DNA from 4 places in the Phreatobacter aquaticus genome. Region 4 is predicted to be linked to each of the others. Evidence: predicted binding sites of a transcription regulator. Region 4 holds the regulator's gene; each other region holds the start of a gene.
The links. Region 4 encodes LexA, which represses DNA repair genes until DNA is damaged. Its sites were predicted from a motif close to TGTTCNNNNTGTGTTCNG; they were not measured.

Region 1: the regulator LexA is predicted to act here: its motif matches at 2,802-2,819, upstream of E8L99_RS18385 (ImuA family protein).
Region 2: the regulator LexA is predicted to act here: its motif matches at 2,472-2,489, upstream of E8L99_RS06770 (ribonuclease T2 family protein).
Region 3: the regulator LexA is predicted to act here: its motif matches at 1,236-1,253, upstream of recA (recombinase RecA).

Annotation. Positions count from the first base shown of each region.
Region 1 is NZ_CP039865.1:3,866,304-3,870,481, forward strand. It holds gene E8L99_RS18360 (ABC transporter permease) at 1-137, shown strand, start outside; gene E8L99_RS18365 (ABC transporter ATP-binding protein) at 134-892, shown strand; gene E8L99_RS18370 (hypothetical protein) at 889-1,218, shown strand; gene E8L99_RS18375 (ABC transporter substrate-binding protein) at 1,221-2,279, shown strand; gene E8L99_RS18380 (helix-turn-helix domain-containing protein) at 2,377-2,553, opposite strand; gene E8L99_RS18385 (ImuA family protein) at 2,836-3,669, shown strand; gene E8L99_RS18390 (Y-family DNA polymerase) at 3,578-4,178, shown strand, end outside.
Region 2 is NZ_CP039865.1:1,443,759-1,447,936, reverse strand. It holds gene E8L99_RS06780 (extracellular solute-binding protein) at 1-1,146, shown strand, start outside; gene E8L99_RS06775 (hypothetical protein) at 1,230-1,616, opposite strand; gene E8L99_RS06770 (ribonuclease T2 family protein) at 1,748-2,428, opposite strand; gene E8L99_RS06765 (hypothetical protein) at 2,529-3,062, opposite strand; gene E8L99_RS06760 (Smr/MutS family protein) at 3,169-3,759, opposite strand; gene mltA (murein transglycosylase A) at 3,756-4,178, opposite strand, start outside.
Region 3 is NZ_CP039865.1:4,371,011-4,375,188, reverse strand. It holds gene E8L99_RS20840 (HWE histidine kinase domain-containing protein) at 1-957, opposite strand, end outside; gene recA (recombinase RecA) at 1,336-2,415, shown strand; gene alaS (alanine--tRNA ligase) at 2,631-4,178, shown strand, end outside.
Region 4 is NZ_CP039865.1:3,764,983-3,769,160, reverse strand. It holds gene E8L99_RS17895 (ComEC/Rec2 family competence protein) at 1-768, shown strand, start outside; gene lexA (transcriptional repressor LexA) at 771-1,463, opposite strand; gene E8L99_RS17885 (molybdopterin molybdotransferase MoeA) at 1,572-2,774, opposite strand; gene moaC (cyclic pyranopterin monophosphate synthase MoaC) at 2,777-3,262, opposite strand; gene E8L99_RS17875 (DsbA family oxidoreductase) at 3,327-3,989, opposite strand; gene E8L99_RS17870 (AMP-binding protein) at 4,017-4,178, opposite strand, start outside.

The DNA.
Region 1 (4,178 bases), 100 kb from region 4:
CCCGCCGAGCCGGCTCCGTCACCGAAATCGTGCTGGGCATGATCGTGCTCGGCATCCTCTGGTACATCGTCGACGCCTGGATCCTGGCTCCCATCGAGCAGGCGACCGGCCGGCGCTGGGGATTGGTCACACAGTGAAATCGCTCGGGCTCCGCAATCTCGCCAAGACCTATTTCGACGCCTACAAGGGCGAGCATGTCACCGCGATCCGCGACGTGTCGCTGGATGTCCCAGCGGGAGAGTTCGTCTCGATCGTCGGGCCGTCCGGTTGCGGCAAGTCGACCATTCTGAACATGATCGCGGGCTTCATTCCGCATTCCGGCGGCGAGATCCTGGTGGGCGGCGAACCTGTGACCGGCCCGGGTCCCGATCGCGGTGTGGTGTTCCAGTCCTTCGCGCTGTTCCCCTGGAAGACCGTGCTCGACAATGTCGGCTTCGGCCCCAAGATGCGCGGCGTGCCCAAGGCCGAGCGCGACGAGATTGCCCGCGAATATCTGGCGCTCGCCGGCCTCACCCATGCTGCCGACCGCTATCCCAACGAATTGTCCGGCGGCATGCAGCAGCGCGTCGGCGTGGTGCGCGCGCTCGCCAACAAGCCGGACGTGCTCCTGATGGACGAGCCCTTCGCCAGTGTCGACGCGCAGACGCGCATGACGCTGCAGGACGAGCTGTCGCGCATCTGGGAGGAGCGGCGGCCAACCGTCATCTTCATCACCCATGATGTGCCCGAGGCTGTGTTCCTCGCCAACCGGGTGGTGGTGCTCTCCAAGGGCAAGGTTCTGGCGGAAGTCGACGTGCCGATTGCCCGTCCGCGTGTCTGGGACAGGCTGGTTGGCGACGACCAGTTCAAGGATCTCTCCAACCAGGTTCTGTCGCTGGTGAGGTCGGCATGATGTTCCTGCGCTCGGCATTGTCCTCTCGGCGCGGCCTCATCCTCATCGGGCTTGGCTTGGCATGGCTTTGCTGGCAGGCGTGGCTGGCGATCGTCGCGCCGGCCAAGATCGGCACCGGATTCCCGGATCGCCAGCGCGTCAATGCGGTGGTCACACTGCCCTTCGCGCCCGAGCGCTTTCACATACTCGTTTTCCAGCGCTATGGCCGCGTCTCGGGCGCCGAGGGCAACAGCGTTGAACTGCGCAACATCGACAAAAGCCAACTCGGCGCCATCGCCCGGTTCTACTGGGTGAGGCGGATAGAGCCATTGCAACAGGGAGGATGACCATGATCACGAGAAGGACTGCCGTCGTCGGAACGCTTCTGGCCGCCCCGGCGCTGGCCCATGCGCAGCAACTGACCAAGATGAAGGCCGGCATGGTCACCGGCATCGACCAGATCGGCCTGCCGATCGCACTCGAGCGCGGCTTCTTCGAGAAGTGGGGCCTCGATGTCGACATCGCGCGCCCCTACGCGACCGGCGTCGATGCGCTGAATGCGCTGCAGGCGGGTGAGAGCAATATCGTGCAGGTGGGCGTGCCGATGATCGGCGCGGTCGTGCGCGGAATGGATCTCGTTGCACTCGGCAATTATTCCGGCAATGCCACCGCGCGCGGTTCGGACGCCACCATGGCGCTGATCGCCCGCTCGGACGCAGGCATCGCCAAGGGCGACCTCGCCAGCCTCAAGGGCAAGAAGATCGCCGCCTCCTTCGGCACGATCAACCACCTCTACATCCTGGCCCTTCTGGAGAAGGGCGGCCTGACGCCAGCCGACGTGACGCTGGTCAACACGCCGCCGCCGGACATGACGGTGGCTCTGCTCGCCAAGGGCGTCGATGCCTTCGCCGGCTGGGATCCCTGGCCGATCGTTGCCCTCAAGGACGTGCCGGGCGCGATCGAGATCGTGCGCGGCGGCAATGTCATCTCCTATGTTGGTTTCAATGTCGGCTTGAGGCCCTGGGTAGCCGCCAACGGCCCGACCATCGAGAAGTTCCTGGCGGCTGTGTCGGAAGCCGACCAGTGGATGCGCAAGAATCCCAAGCCTGCCGCCCAGGTCGCAACGCGCTGGATTCCGGGCCTCAAGGTGGAGATCGCCGAGGCTGCCATGGAGTTCAACATCCAGCAGGCCGACCGGCGTCTGTCAGCGAACAATTACCGCGCCATGTGGGCGGCGCTCGACCGACTGCACCGGCTCGGTTTCCTGCGCGCCACTTTCGACGTGAACAAGCATTTCGAGCCGAAGCACATCCTCAAGGTGATGCAGGACAATCCAGCCCTGTTCAGCGATCTGCCGGCCATTCCCGCCGATGTGGCGATCGGACCGGGCTATGTGTTCACGCCCTGAGGCTGCCTGATAAATCCAGGCGGCGGGCCGGATATCCCGCCCGCCGCTCGGGTTCGACATGGCACGAGGCGGAGCGTCGCCTCCGCCGATGTCGTCCCTATTGTGGCTTGATGCCCATGGCCGCGGCCAGTTCGGCAAACAGCTTCACCGCGCGTTCCAAGGCCGCAATGCGCCGGCTCGCCAGGGATGGAGATATCCCCAGGCTCTGCGCCGCGGCTGCGATGCTGCCGTGATCGACAACCGCCACGAAAAGGCGAAAGGCATCAAGTTCCATGGACACGCATATCCGGATGCACGCGCCAGCATGGACGTGTGCTTCTTTGCCGCGCGGCAGCTGAAACGACCCGCATAGCCCGACAGCGGTCACCCCTGACGTCCAGATATCTGGTCGACCATCAGGGTGATCATCCGTGCTTGGCGGATGAACCTGCCGCTGAACGGCTCCGCCAAGAGACCCTTTGCCTCCCTCGCCTCTCCTCCTGCGACGCGCAGGAAGACTCGCTTTTTCTGACATCCCCATATAAGAACAAAATAGGAACATTCAGTGTGAGCCGTCATGTCCACCTCTGCAGCCCTGGCCGAACTCAGATCCCAGCTCGCTGCCCTTGCCAGGCCCGCTCCGGCCATGGCGAAGGGGCATGTCGAGCTTGGTATCGCTTCACTGGATGCCTTTCTGATGGGTGGGCTCGCCCGCGCGGCACTGCATGAAATCTGTTCGCAAGGGACCACCGACCTTCCCGCTGCGACCGCTTTCGCCCTTGCCGTGGCCATGCGCGCGGCTCAGGAGCGGCCCGTTCTCTGGGTACGACAGGATGTCCTCGACGGGGAAAGCGGGCGACCACACCCCGCAGGCCTCGCAGAACTTGGCCTCGATCCGGACCGCTTTCTGCTGGTGACGGTTCCGGATGCGGAAAGCGTGCTGCGCGCGGCCGGAGAAGGCACCCGCTGTGCGCCGCTTGGAGCTGTGGTGATGCAGCCCCATGCCGGGGAAAATGTCATCACTCTCACGGCAAGCCGCCGGCTGGCCCTCGCCACCGAGGCGTCGGGCGTCATCACGCTCATGGTGCGGACCGTGCGCACGGGTGCCAGCGCGGCACAGACCCGTTGGCTGGTCTCGGGCAAGCCATCCCGTCCGCTGGAGGGCAATGCGCCGGGATATCCGGCCTTCATGGCCAGGCTGCTTCGCCACCGCGGCGGGCTCGGCGAGCGGGAATGGCATGTGGAATGGGATCGCGAACGACGATCCTTCCGGCCGATGCCCGAGCCCTCCCTTGTTCCGCGTATGAAGACCGAGCCCGATGTCCCGCCGCTATCTCACCCTATGGCTGCCCTTCCTGCCGACGGACCGGTTGCGGCGGATTCAGGCGCCGCGGCCCGCCGGGCCGGATGAAGCGCCGGTTGCCCTGATCGAGAAAGATCGTGGAGGGCTGCGACTGGTTCATTGCGACCGCCGGGCCCTCGCCCTGGGACTGACGCCCGGCATGACCCTCGCCGATGCGCGCGCGCGCATTCCAGACCTTGTCGCCCAGGCAGCCCAACCCGAAGCCGACCGCGATTTTCTGGGACGCCTCGCCGCCTATTGCGACCGCTTCACCCCACTGGTTGCGCTCGATGGCCCGCACGGGCTGGTCCTCGACATTACCGGCTGCTCCCGGCTGTTTTCAGAGATCGACCTGTTGGCGCTGATCGCGCGGCGCATGTCGGCGGGAGGCCTGACATTGCGCGCGGCCATAGCCGGCACACCGGAGGCAGCGCGGGCGGTCTGCCGGTTCGGTGCAGGCGGCATCGTTGCGCAGGGCGACGAAGAGGCAACCATCAGCCGACTGCCGGCAGCAGCCCTCGAGGTTCCGGAAGAGACACTCATGGCCCTGTCCAGGGCCGGGTTGAAGACCGTTGCCG
Region 2 (4,178 bases), 2.3 Mb from region 4:
GAGAGCGGCCGCTTCATCGAATATGAGCGGGTCAAGGGCTGGTGGGGCGAGGCGCTGCCGGTCTCGGTCGGCCAGAACAATTTCGACGTCGTCCGCGTCGAGTTCTTCCGGGATCGCGACGTCGCCTTCGAGGCCTTCAAGAGCCGCACCTATACGTTCCGCGAGGAGTTCACCTCCCGCACCTGGGCGACACAGTACGATTTTCCAGCAGCCAAGGACGGCCGCGTCGCCCGGCGCGAGGTTGCCGACGACACGCCGTCGGGAGCCCAGGGCTGGTTCATCAACACACGGCGCGACAAGTTCGCCGATCCGCGGCTGCGCGAGGCGCTCGGCCTCGCCTTCGATTTCGAATGGACCAACAAGCAGGTCATGTTCGATAGCTACAAGCGCACCCATTCCTTCTTCCAGAACTCGCCGATGATGGCCTTCGGCCCGCCGACGCCGGAGGAAAAGGCGCTGCTGGAACCGTTCCGCGGCAAGGTGCCGGACGAGGTGTTCGGCGAGCCCTATGTGCCGCCGGTGTCGGACGGGTCCGGCCAGGATCGCAATCTGCTCAGGCGCGCCACCGCGCTGCTGCGCGAGGCGGGCTTCGTGCTGCGGGACAACAAGCTGATCGACCCCAAGGGCCGGCCGATGATTGTCGAATTCCTCGACTTCGACAATTCGCTGGAGCGCCACACCCAGCCCTATGTTGCGAACCTGCGCCGGCTCGGCATCGAGGCGACCATCCGGCGGGTCGATTCCGCGCAATATCAGTCGCGGCTGAAGGACTATGATTTCGATCTCACCATCCGCCGCTATTCGCTGTCCATGACGCCGGGCGAGAGCATGCGCACCTTCTTCGGCTCGGAGAGCGGCCGGCAGCCGGGCTCGCAGAACCTCTCCGGCATTGCCGATCCGGTGGTCGATGCGCTGATCTCCAAGGCGATCGTCGCCACCACGCGGGCCGAGCTCACCGTCACCTGCAAGGCGCTGGACCGCGTGCTGCGCGCCGGGCGCTATTGGGTGCCCAACTGGTACAAGGGCAGCCATTGGATGGCCTATTGGGACCAGTTCGGCTTTCCCGAGACCAAGCCGAAATATGCCCGCGGCGTGCCGGGTACCTGGTGGTTCGACCCCACGAAGGCAGCGAAGATCGGCGGGTGAGGACGGACCCTGGCGGGGTGATGGCCCGCGTCAGATATCTCTGCCCCACGGCAGACGTGCGCGAAGGGCCAGGCTCGGGGTGATCAGGACAGCCGCAGCCGGCGGGCGGCATAGCGCGCGCCCCGCATCACCATGATCATCACTGAAGTCAGTCCGACGAGATGGCTGCCGGCGGCAACGATGGCGAGCGGCAGGGCGTCGGGGCGGACCACGGCGGCGGCGACCAGGGCAGGCGCCCACACGACGGTGAGCAGCGCGGAATTGACCATGGCGCCGGCCAGTGTCGAACCCAGATGGGGGCCGCAGCTCCAGAGCGGCAGGGGCGCCTCGGCATCGGTGACGCAGCCGGCCACTGCCTGCAGCGTCTCCGGCCAATGCAGAGCCGCCAACGCGACAGCCCAGAGCGACCCATAGGCGAGGGCCCAGGCCGGAATGGCATTGCGCAGACGTCCGAGCAACCAGGCAACCAACGTGGCGTTTCCCCTCACAGGCCGTTCAAGACCAGCCGGCAGGGTAACGCCGATGTCCTAAAAAGAGGTTCCGGACCTGGGTCCAATGCGGCCGGTTCCGACAACCGGCCGGCAATCTGTCCGCCGCGAGGTCAGATGCGTCCGGGCCGCACCGGCGTGACCATCAGGCGCTCACGCCGGCAGGTGCGGCGATCGATTTCCTGGCAGGCGGTGAAGTTCATGTCGCGACCGATGCAGACGCGCACCTCGCGCAGCCGACGGTCATCGCACTGGACCGAGATCATCTCCCGGGTGAGACCGGGATTGGCGCGCACGAAAGCGTCCTCCACCTCGTCCGGCGTGACGGTGAGGGCCGCCTGGACGTTCTCATATTCGGTGGGAATGCGGATCTTGGCGCGGGCCTGGCGCACGGTCTCGAAATAGGCGGCGGGCGAGCGGGCGCCAGCGCAGGTGCCGTGCTTGTTCCATTGCGCCCGGATCAGACCCGGCGCCGGCATGATGTCGAGCATGCCGTTGACCACGCGGCGGTCGAGCTCCGGAGCCGGAACCTGGCAATATTCCGGGAAGCCGCGGGTGAATTGCGGCCACAGGCCGTGCACCACGAAGGAGAACTGACGGTCGCCGCCGCACTGGATGGAGCGCGACATGCGATCGCCCTGCGCCTCGCAGAAGGCTGGCGACCAGGAGAGCGCCAGAACATAGAAATCGAACTCGCCGGGAGGCGACCCGTGGCGCGCCTGCGCCCTGACCTCGCCACCGAATGCCAGCACTGCAAGGACGGCGAAGGCCGCCCGGACCGCTGAAAAACTCATGACACATCTCCCCCAGACATTGCCCGGAGGCTAGCCACGCCATGAGAACAAAGAAAGAACGTATTTTATCGGATGCCGCTCCTGCGGCAATCCCGGCGAATCAGGGCCGCGCCATCCGGCAGGCCGGATCGAAGGAGCGGCCGCGGTCGAGCCCGTTGACGCACCATTCAACGCCCCAGGTGAAGCCAGCCAGGCTCTGGTCTTCCATGATGGCATAGTCGACGTTGCGGACGCGGCCGTCGGACAGATGGGCGCGCGCGGCGCAATAGCGGCGCGGAATGTTGTTCTGACCCCACGGATTTGTCGAGCGCAGCGCCACGCGGTCAAAGCCGACAATGGTCAGCGAGGAGTTCCAAAACCGGCGCTCCTTCTGCTCGAAACGCGCCCGGATCTGCTCCAGCGGCTGGGTCGCGTCACAGGGCAGGAGCCGGTCCTGAAAGCGGGGATCGCGAAAGATCAGCGCGGCGAACGGCCCCTGCGGCTGTGCAGCGAGATTGTCCGGATCTGGAATGCGGCTCGTGGTGAAGGTCGAGCCGTTGAGCCCACGGGCGTTCTGCGCCTCGGCGGCGGGGGCCAGCACCACCGACGCGCCGGCAACGGCAATGAAGCTGGCAAGGCGAGCGAGCATGCGCATGGTGGAATCTCCCGAACGGCTGTGGCCACGATTTCCTCGGAACGGCCCGGCGGTCAAGAGCCGCGCGGCCACACCGGCGCGGAATTCGTGCGATGCAGCGAAAGGGTCAGGGCGCACGCGGCCGGCGGATGCGGACATAGAGCGCGCCAGCGCCACCATGGCCGATGGCGGCCTCCTCGAAGCCGATGACCAGATCGCGGAAATCCGGCAACCGGAGCCATTGCGGCACCACCCGGCGCAGCACGCCGCGATCGGCGTGGGGATCGGAGTGCCAGGGCTCCTCGTGAGACGGGGTCATGCGCGGCGGCCCCTTCGGCCCGCCCTTGCCGGTGATGACGATGACCAACTTGAGGCCGTCGCCCTGGGCGCGCCTGAGGAAGCCGATCAGCCGGCGGTGGGCCACCTCCTGGGTGAGCCCGTGCAGGTCGAGGCGCGCCTCGGCTTCGGCGGCGCCCCGATTGAGCTTGCGGCGCAATCCCTTCTCGATGGGGGCGAGGGGCGGCGGAGCCGGCGGCCGGCGCGGCTCGGGCGGTGGAGCGGGCGCAGGCTTGACCGGACGCGGCGGCGCGAGGTCCTCGGCCGGTGCCGGCGCGTCGAGGCCGGCAAGCCTGGAGGGTTCCAGCGGCTTCACCGTGCGCGCCACATGGGTCCACAAGGCCTTGTCCTCGGCCGAGAGCGTCCGGCTCCGCCGCTTCATCGGTGGCTCCGGTGCGGCGGATGGCGCGGCTCGGGCACGGGGACCTCGGCGGCATCCGGCGAGAGCGCCTTCGGCAGCAGCACGAACCAGTCGGCGCGATGGCGGATGCGCCCCGCGACCGATCCCGCCTCGAAGCCGGTGCCGAGGAACAGGTCGCCGCGCGCCGGCCCGACAATGGCCGAGCCGGTATCCTGGGCGATCATCAGGCGGCGGAACGGCTCGCCGGATTCGGCCGGCCCCGTCGGCAGGATCGTGTCGATATAGACCGGCGTGCCATAGGCATGGACGTTGCGGTCGATGGCGATGGATCGCCAGTCGGTGATCGACACCCCCTGCCCGCCGATCGGACCGTCCTCGGTGCGCAATTCGGTCTTCACCCGGAAGAACACATAGGAGCGGTTCTGGCGGCGCACATCGGT
Region 3 (4,178 bases), 610 kb from region 4:
GCGAACCGGCTCCTGCACCACTGGGCCACCTGTTTCCGTCCACGTCAGACTGAATAACTGGGTCTCTTCGTCGACCGTGGAGGTGATGTTGACGCGCCCAGTCTCGTTCGACAATGCGCCATACTTGACTGCATTGGTACACAACTCGTTGAGGGACATGGTGAGCGGAAGGATCGCCCCTGGTCCGATCACGATCAGCGTATTCTGAACAACGAACCGTCGGACCTCGTGGATATCGAAGGGCTCGATGGCAGCACTAATAAGATCAGCCAGCTCGATGCTGATTTCATTGGCCCGGAGCAAGAGATCTTGTGCTCTGCCCATAGCGACAAGGCGGCTTGAAACAGCTTGCCGCCCTTCTTCAAGGGTTTCGGATGCGCGCAATGTTTGCGAGGCGATCCCGACGACCGTTGCCAGCATATTCTTCATACGATGATGCAACTCTTCCAACAGAAGACGCTGCAATCGCTGGCTCGCTTCGTGCTCGGCAGCTTCTATCCCAGCCTGCTCCAGCAGGCGCGAGGAATCGAGCCGCGTTCGTGACAACGTATCCCGCAGGGCAGCGTTCTCAAACTCGAGAGCGCTCTTGCTGGGAACCAAAGCCTCGCGATCCCGCATGGCCGCAATAACGACCAAGCCGTCAGGCGCCTGATATGGGCTAAGGCTAATCTCGGTCTTGAACTCGCTCCCGTCCTTGCGAAGTGCGTAGAGATCAAGTCCTGGGCCCATAATGCGCGGTTTGGGTTCGATCATAAACCGTTGCACGTGAGCTGTATGGGTGTCGTGATACCGCGCTGGCATAAGCACACCATGAGGCTTTCCGACGAGATCCCGCGGAGCATAACCGAGCAGTGCCTCTACTCGCTTGTTTGCGAAAAGTATGTGACCGCTGCGGTCAATGACTACGACGGCGTCCGGAGTTGCCTCGTAGATCTCGTCGAATGGACTCTTGTTCATCGATTAGACGACTCAAAGTGCTTATTCGAGAGGGAGGGCTTTTTTTTGTCAAGGAGCGTAAGTTTACAATCGTTAAGCGTCTTTGGAGTGCTGGTCAATGTGCAGGTCTTGTTCTGTTCAGATCGGTCCCTCAGCAGCGAGCCTGGCTGAGGGGGAATTGCGCATTGCCGAACCGTTCGAAGGGGCCGCAGAACACCAATAGGCGGGTCAGAGAGAATTCACTCCCTGACGACATGGTCAGAACCGGCTCAACGGGCGAGCTGTCGCTATACCCCCATGAGAACAAAAAAAGAACTTGTTGTTAAGAACAAAACGTGTACGGTCGATTTATCACCGGATTCGCCCCGGACCCCTTGCCAGCCTGAAGGAGGCTCAGCCATGAGTCAGTCTGCGTTGCGACTCGTCGAAGGTTCTTCCATGGATAAGACAAAGGCGCTGGATGCAGCGCTCTCCCAGATCGAGCGGGCTTTCGGCAAGGGCTCGATCATGCGTCTCGGCAAGAACGAGAAGGCGGTGGAGATCGAGACCGTGTCCACTGGGTCGCTCGGGCTCGATATTGCCCTGGGCATCGGTGGCCTTCCGCGCGGCCGCGTCGTCGAGATCTATGGACCGGAATCGTCGGGCAAGACGACGCTGGCGCTGCACACGATCGCGGAAGCGCAGAAGCGGGGCGGTGTCTGCGCCTTCATCGACGCGGAACATGCGCTCGATCCGATCTATGCCCGCAAGCTCGGCGTGAAGCTCGACGATCTCCTGATCTCGCAGCCCGATGCCGGCGAGCAGGCGCTCGAGATTTGCGACACGCTGGTGCGCTCGGGTGCGATTGACGTGCTGGTGGTCGATTCGGTTGCTGCGCTGACGCCGCGGGCTGAACTCGAAGGCGAGATGGGTGACAATCAGCCCGGCATGCAGGCCCGCCTGATGAGCCAGGCCTTGCGCAAGCTCACCGGTTCGATCTCGCGCTCCAACACGATGGTCATCTTCATCAACCAGATCCGTATGAAGATCGGCGTGATGTATGGTTCGCCGGAAGTGACCACCGGCGGCAATGCGCTGAAGTTCTATGCGTCCATCCGTCTCGACATCCGCCGGATCGGCGCGATCAAGGAGCGGGAGGAGGTTGTCGGCAACCAGACCCGCGTCAAGGTTGTGAAGAACAAGCTCGCGCCTCCCTTCAAGCAGGTCGAATTCGACATCATGTATGGCGAAGGCGTCTCGAAGATGGGCGAACTGATCGACCTCGGCGTCAAGGCCGGCGTGGTCGAGAAGTCCGGTGCCTGGTTCTCCTATGACAGCCAGCGCCTCGGGCAGGGCCGCGAGAATGCCAAGGCTTTCCTGAAGCAGAGCCCCGACATGGCCGCCAAGATCGAGGTCGCGATCCGCCAGAATGCCGGCCTGATCGCCGACAAGATCCTCGGCGATCCCGAGGCTGACGCCGAGGGGGAGGAGCCCGTGTGAGGGCCTGACGGCCATCCACCAGGCTGACAAATGAAGGCCGGGCTTGTCCCGGCCTTTGCCGTTTCGGACAGGTCCAGTCGAGGCCGCGCGGGACGCATGACGTCACACCGGGAAGGCCACGCACGAATCGAGGTTCACACAAGGCGCGGAAATGCTCTAGAACTCCGGCCAACGTGACTGGCGGATCCCATCCGCCGCAACCTGCAGTTCAGGCGATGACCGGCGTCAATCAGATCCGCAAGACCTTCCTCGACTTCTTCCAGACCAACGGCCATGCCGTGGTCGAGAGTTCGCCGCTCGTGCCGCGCAACGATCCGACCCTGATGTTCGCCAATTCCGGCATGGTGCAGTTCAAGAACGTCTTCACCGGCGTCGAGAAGCGGCCCTACAGCCGGGCGACCACCGCGCAGAAGTGCGTGCGCGCCGGTGGCAAGCACAACGATCTCGACAATGTCGGCTACACGGCCCGGCATCACACCTTCTTCGAGATGCTCGGCAATTTCTCGTTTGGCGACTATTTCAAGGATCGCGCGATCGAGCTCGCCTGGAACCTGATCACCAAGGAATATGAGCTGCCGGTGTCCAGGCTGCTGGTCACGGTCTATTCCGAGGACGACGAGGCGTTCGGCCTGTGGAAGAAGATCGCGGGCCTGCCGGATTCCAAGATCATCCGCATTCCGACCTCCGACAATTTCTGGCGCATGGGCGATACCGGCCCTTGCGGCCCCTGCTCGGAAATCTTCTACGACCACGGCGACAAGGTCTGGGGCGGTCCGCCGGGCTCGGCGGATGCCGATGGTGACCGGTTCATCGAGATCTGGAACCTCGTCTTCATGCAGTACGAGGAGCAGGCGGGCGGTATCCGCACCGCGCTGCCGCGTCCCTCGATTGATACCGGCATGGGACTGGAGCGTGTCTCCGCGGTGCTCCAGGGCACCCACGACAATTATGAGATCGACCTGATGCGCGCGCTGATCGGCGCGAGCGCGGTGGCCACCGGCGTCGAACCGGACGGTCCTCACAAGGTCTCGCACCGGGTGATCGCCGATCATCTGAGGGCCTCCTCGTTCCTGGTGGCCGATGGCGTTCTGCCGTCCAACGAAGGCCGCGGCTATGTGCTCCGGCGCATCATGCGGCGCGCCATGCGCCATGCTTCGCTGCTCGGCGCCAAGGACCCGCTGATGCACAAGCTTGTGCCGGTGCTGGTGCGCGAGATGGGCCAGGCCTATCCCGAATTGCAGCGCGCCGAGGCGCTGATCGCCGAGACGCTGCAGCTTGAGGAGCAGCGGTTCCGCCGCACGCTGGAGCGCGGTCTCGCCATTCTTGACGATGGCACCCGCGATCTCGGCGAAGGCGCGGTGTTCTCCGGCGATACAGCTTTCACGCTCTACGATACCTATGGCTTCCCGCTCGACCTGACGCAGGATGCACTGCGCCCGCGCGGCATCACGGTCGACACGGCCGCCTTCGATGCCGCCATGCAGCAGCAGAAGGCCATGGCACGCGCCGCCTGGGCCGGTTCGGGCGAGGCTGCCACCGATACCGTCTGGTTCGGGGTCAAGGAGAAGACCGGCGCGACCGATTTCCTCGGCTATGACACCGAGACCGCCGAGGGTCAGGTTCTGGCGCTGGTCAAGGAGGGTGCTGAAGTGAGTTCGCTTGGCGTCGGCGAGACCGGCCTTGTCGTGCTCAACCAGACCCCGTTCTACGGCGAGTCCGGCGGCCAGCAGGGCGACCGCGGATTGATGACCGGCGAGGGCGTC
Region 4 (4,178 bases):
GTGTGGAGCCTCGTCGGCTCGGGAATCCACTGGTTCGTCTGGCTGATGGAATGGGTCGCGTCCTGGCCGGGCGGACGCATTGTCGTGCCCTCGTTCTCGCCCTTGTCGCTGGCGCTGATCTCGGCCGGCATCATCCTGCTCGCTTTGCTGACGACACCCCTGCGTTGGGCCGGAGTGCCTATCTTCCTGGTCGGTCTTGGCGTCCTGCCGCTGCGGGACCCGCCGGATATCCTGATCGATGGCGAAGGCGGCAGTATTGCCGTCCGTGGCAGCGACGGCCGCCTGCGAGCGCTGTCACCCAGAGGCAATCGCTTCACGCTGCAACGCTGGCTCTTGTCGGACGGTGATGCGCGACAGCCGGCCCATGACACGATCCGGTCAGGAGTGACCTGCGATCCCCAGGGCTGCGGTGCGATTCTTCCGGGAGGCGATCGCATCGTCGTGTCGACGGATCCAGAGGGCCTTGCGGACGATTGCCGGGAGGCCCGTTTCGTTGTGACGAGGATACCGGCGCCAGTTCCTTGCGCAGCCCGGGTGATCGACCTGCGCGCAATCGCCTGGACCGGTGCCGTCACCCTTCATCGTGCGGGGACCAACTATCGGATCGAAACTGCCCGGCCGGCTGCCGGCGGAGCCCGTCCGTGGCACCGTCCGCGGCCTTCTGGAGCCATGCCTGCGTTGCTATCAGAGCCGACAACAGCCGGACCAGTGGTCGTCGCACCCGCCGCGGCGGAGCCAAGCACGGAGGAGGCCGATCCCGCGCAGTGAGATCAGTAGCGGCGGATCAGCCCCACCAACTTGCCCTGGATGCGCACGCGGTCAGGGCCGAGAACACGCGTTTCGTAGGCCGGATTGGCCGCTTCCAGCGCGATCGAGGTCCCGCGCTTGCGCAGTCGCTTGAGCGTTGCCTCTTCATCGTCGATCAGGGCCACGATGATGTCTCCGGTTTCAGCGGAATCTGTCTTGCGGACCAGTGCGAGATCACCTTCGAGAATGCCGGCATCGATCATCGAGTCGCCCCGGACCTCAAGGGCATAATGTTCGCCGCGGGTCAGCATTTCAGGGGGCACGGAGATGGTGCTGACGCGGTGCTCAATGGCTTCGCGCGGTACACCTGCGGCGATGCGGCCCATGAGCGGGACGGCCACCGGCATGACCGTGTCATCGTCGGGCGCCGAGGGGCGGGCGCGCCCGAGCGACCCTTCGATGACACTCGGCGAAAAGCGACCGCGGACAGGGCCTGCAGACTGCTCTGGCTGGCGAATGATCTCGAGCGCTCTTGCGCGGTTCGGGAGCCGCCGGATGAAGCCCCGCTCTTCCAGCGCCGTGATCAGACGGTGGATGCCTGATTTGGACTTGAGATCGAGGGCCTCCTTCATTTCGTCGAAGGATGGCGGCACACCGCTTTCGGTCAGCCGTTCCTGGATGAAACGAAGGAGTTCGTGTTGCTTGCGCGTCAACATCGGGATGCGGCCCTCTGTGCTACGTCCAATCGAATCGGACGAACATATCATGAACGATCACTATCCGTTCTTTATGTGTTCCGCAAGCATTGAGATTTCGTGAACAGTTTAGTCGGCGAGGCGAATGATCTCGCAGGCCGAACCCGCTGGAGCCTCTGGCGCAAAGGGGGCACGCATGATGAGGGCGTCCGAGTCCGCAAGGACCCGGATCATCGAGGAGTCCTGGATGGCAAAGGCGGTTGCGATCAAGGCTTGCCCATTGCCGCTCAGTTTCGCCCTGAGGAAGTCGGCGCGAAAGTCATTGGCCCGCACCGCCGCCCCCAAAGTCGCAGCTTCGGTCTTCCATTGCCAGTCGCTGCGGCCGGAGAGCCTGCGAAGCAAGGGGCCAAGGAAGATCGTCGCGCAGACGAACGAGGCGACAGGATTGCCGGGAAGGCCAAGCAACCGCATCGGTCCAAGGTCGCTCATCATCAGCGGTTTGCCCGGGCGCATGGCAATCCGCCAGAAGCCCAGCGCCGCTCCCTCCCGAGCGATCACATCACGGATAAGGTCATATTCGCCGACGGACGCGCCACCGGATGTCACGAGAACGTCCGCGCCCGCGGCCCGGGCCTGTCTGACAGCGGCAAGCGTGTCGTCGATCCGGTCAGCGACAATGCCGAGCGGGATGGGCTCGCCGCCTTCGCGCCGGACAAAGGCAGCGAGGCCAGTCGCATTGGAGGACACAATCTGGCTTGGTCCAGGTTCGCATCCCGGCTCGACGAGTTCATCGCCCGTCGAGAGGATGGCAACCCTGGGACGCCGATGCACGGGCAGCTCGCCATGATTCATGGCTGCCGCAAGCGAGAGGCTGCGCGGATTGAGTCTTGTGCCGGCGCGCAGACCCACGATGCCCTCGGAGAAGTCGAGGCCCATCGGACGGATATGACGCCCTGGAGTCGAAGTCGCGGTGATCCGCACAGCGGAGCCGTCACGATGCGCATCCTCCTGCATCACGACTGAGTCGGCGCCTTCAGGCACTTGCGCGCCCGTGAAGATGCGGACCGCACCGCCGGCGGGAATTGACCCTGCGAACGGTCTGCCGGCTGCTGACTCGCCGACAACATGGAGAATGCCAGGAAGGTCGGCGACGCGGACGGCATAGCCATCCATGGCAGAGACGTCGCCTGGCGGTTGTGTCCGCCTGGCGGCGAGATCGCGGGCAAGAACCCTCCCATCGGCTTGGTCGAGCGGCACCCATTCTTCCGGCAAGGCATCCTTGCCGTCGATGATGCGGGCCAAAGCGTCGCCAACCGGCAGGAGGTCAGCCATGGTCAGTCGGCCTGGAACGGTCCGGAGGCTCCGCCGGATTTCTCGATCAACCGGATGCCCTCGATCCGCATTCCGCGATCGACGGCCTTGACCATGTCGTAGACCGTGAGACAAGCCACGGAAACAGCCGTCAGCGCTTCCATCTCGACGCCGGTCTGCCCCGACACCTTGACAATCGCGCTGACCCGGACGCCAGGCAGGGCGTCGTCCGGCACGATGTCGACGGCGACCTTGGTGAGCAGGAGTGGGTGGCAGAGAGGAATCAGGTCGTGGGTCTTCTTCGACGCCATGATGCCAGCGAGACGGGCCGTACCGAGCACATCGCCCTTCTTGGCCTCTCCCGCGCGAACAATGGCCAGTGTCTCCGGCCGCATCACGACGCGGCCTTCAGCGACAGCGACACGCTCGGTCGCCGGCTTTGCCGACACGTCGACCATGTTGGCCTGACCGCTGGGGTCGAGGTGGGTGAGCACTGTTCCTTGCGCCATGCACAGGACGTAGCCGCAGATGTCTTGCACTGCAACGGGCAAGCCTGGAGGGGTGGCCTGTTCGTCAGGCGTTGGCTGCTTCGTGCTGTTCACTCGCGGCCTGGCGAAGCGCGCCAGCGATTGTCTCAGGCGCTTCGGCGCCGGCAATGCCATAGCGGCCGCCGATGATGAAGAAGGGCACGCCAGTGACACCGATGTTGCGGGCAGAGGCGATATCTCGCTGCGTGCGGTCGATGTCGGCATCGGAGCCGAACAGTTCAGTCAAAAGAGCGGTATCGAGCCCGTGGGCCACGCCGATCGCGATCAATGTGTCGCGGTCGGCCAGGTTGGCGCCTTCGAGAAAATAGGACCGAAAGAGCGCTTCGACCAGGGCGTCCTGGGTGCCAGCAGTCCTCGACCAGAGGATCAGGCGATGCGCGTCCAGCGTGTTCGGAGAAATCGCGATTCGGTCGAAGGCGAACGCAATGCCATCTTCCGCGCCGGCCGAAACGACCCGTTGGAACAACTGGCGGCTGCGCTCCACGCTGCCGAACTTGGCCGTCAGGTACTCGTCCCGGGGAATGCCGCCGGCCGGAAGTTCCGGCGCCAGCTGGTAAGGGCGCCACCGGATTTCCACGGCGATCTCAGGAACCAGCCCAAGAGCCTTCTCGAGCCGGCGCTTGCCAATGAAGCACCAGGGACAGACGACGTCGGAAATGACATCGACCGAGAGCGGCTGAACGGACATGCGGGCCTCCCTGAGGAAACCACGAGTTTAGCGTGCGATGGCCGTCCGCGCCATGGTGAGGAGCTGTTCGAGCGTTGCCTGTGTCTCGGCGAGCGCATCGCGAGGGGACTCCGGCTCCTTCGGCCGGGTATCTTCGAACGGCACCCGCGTGCCTTGCCGAGCGGCGCCCGGAATGCCCAAGGGCGTGAG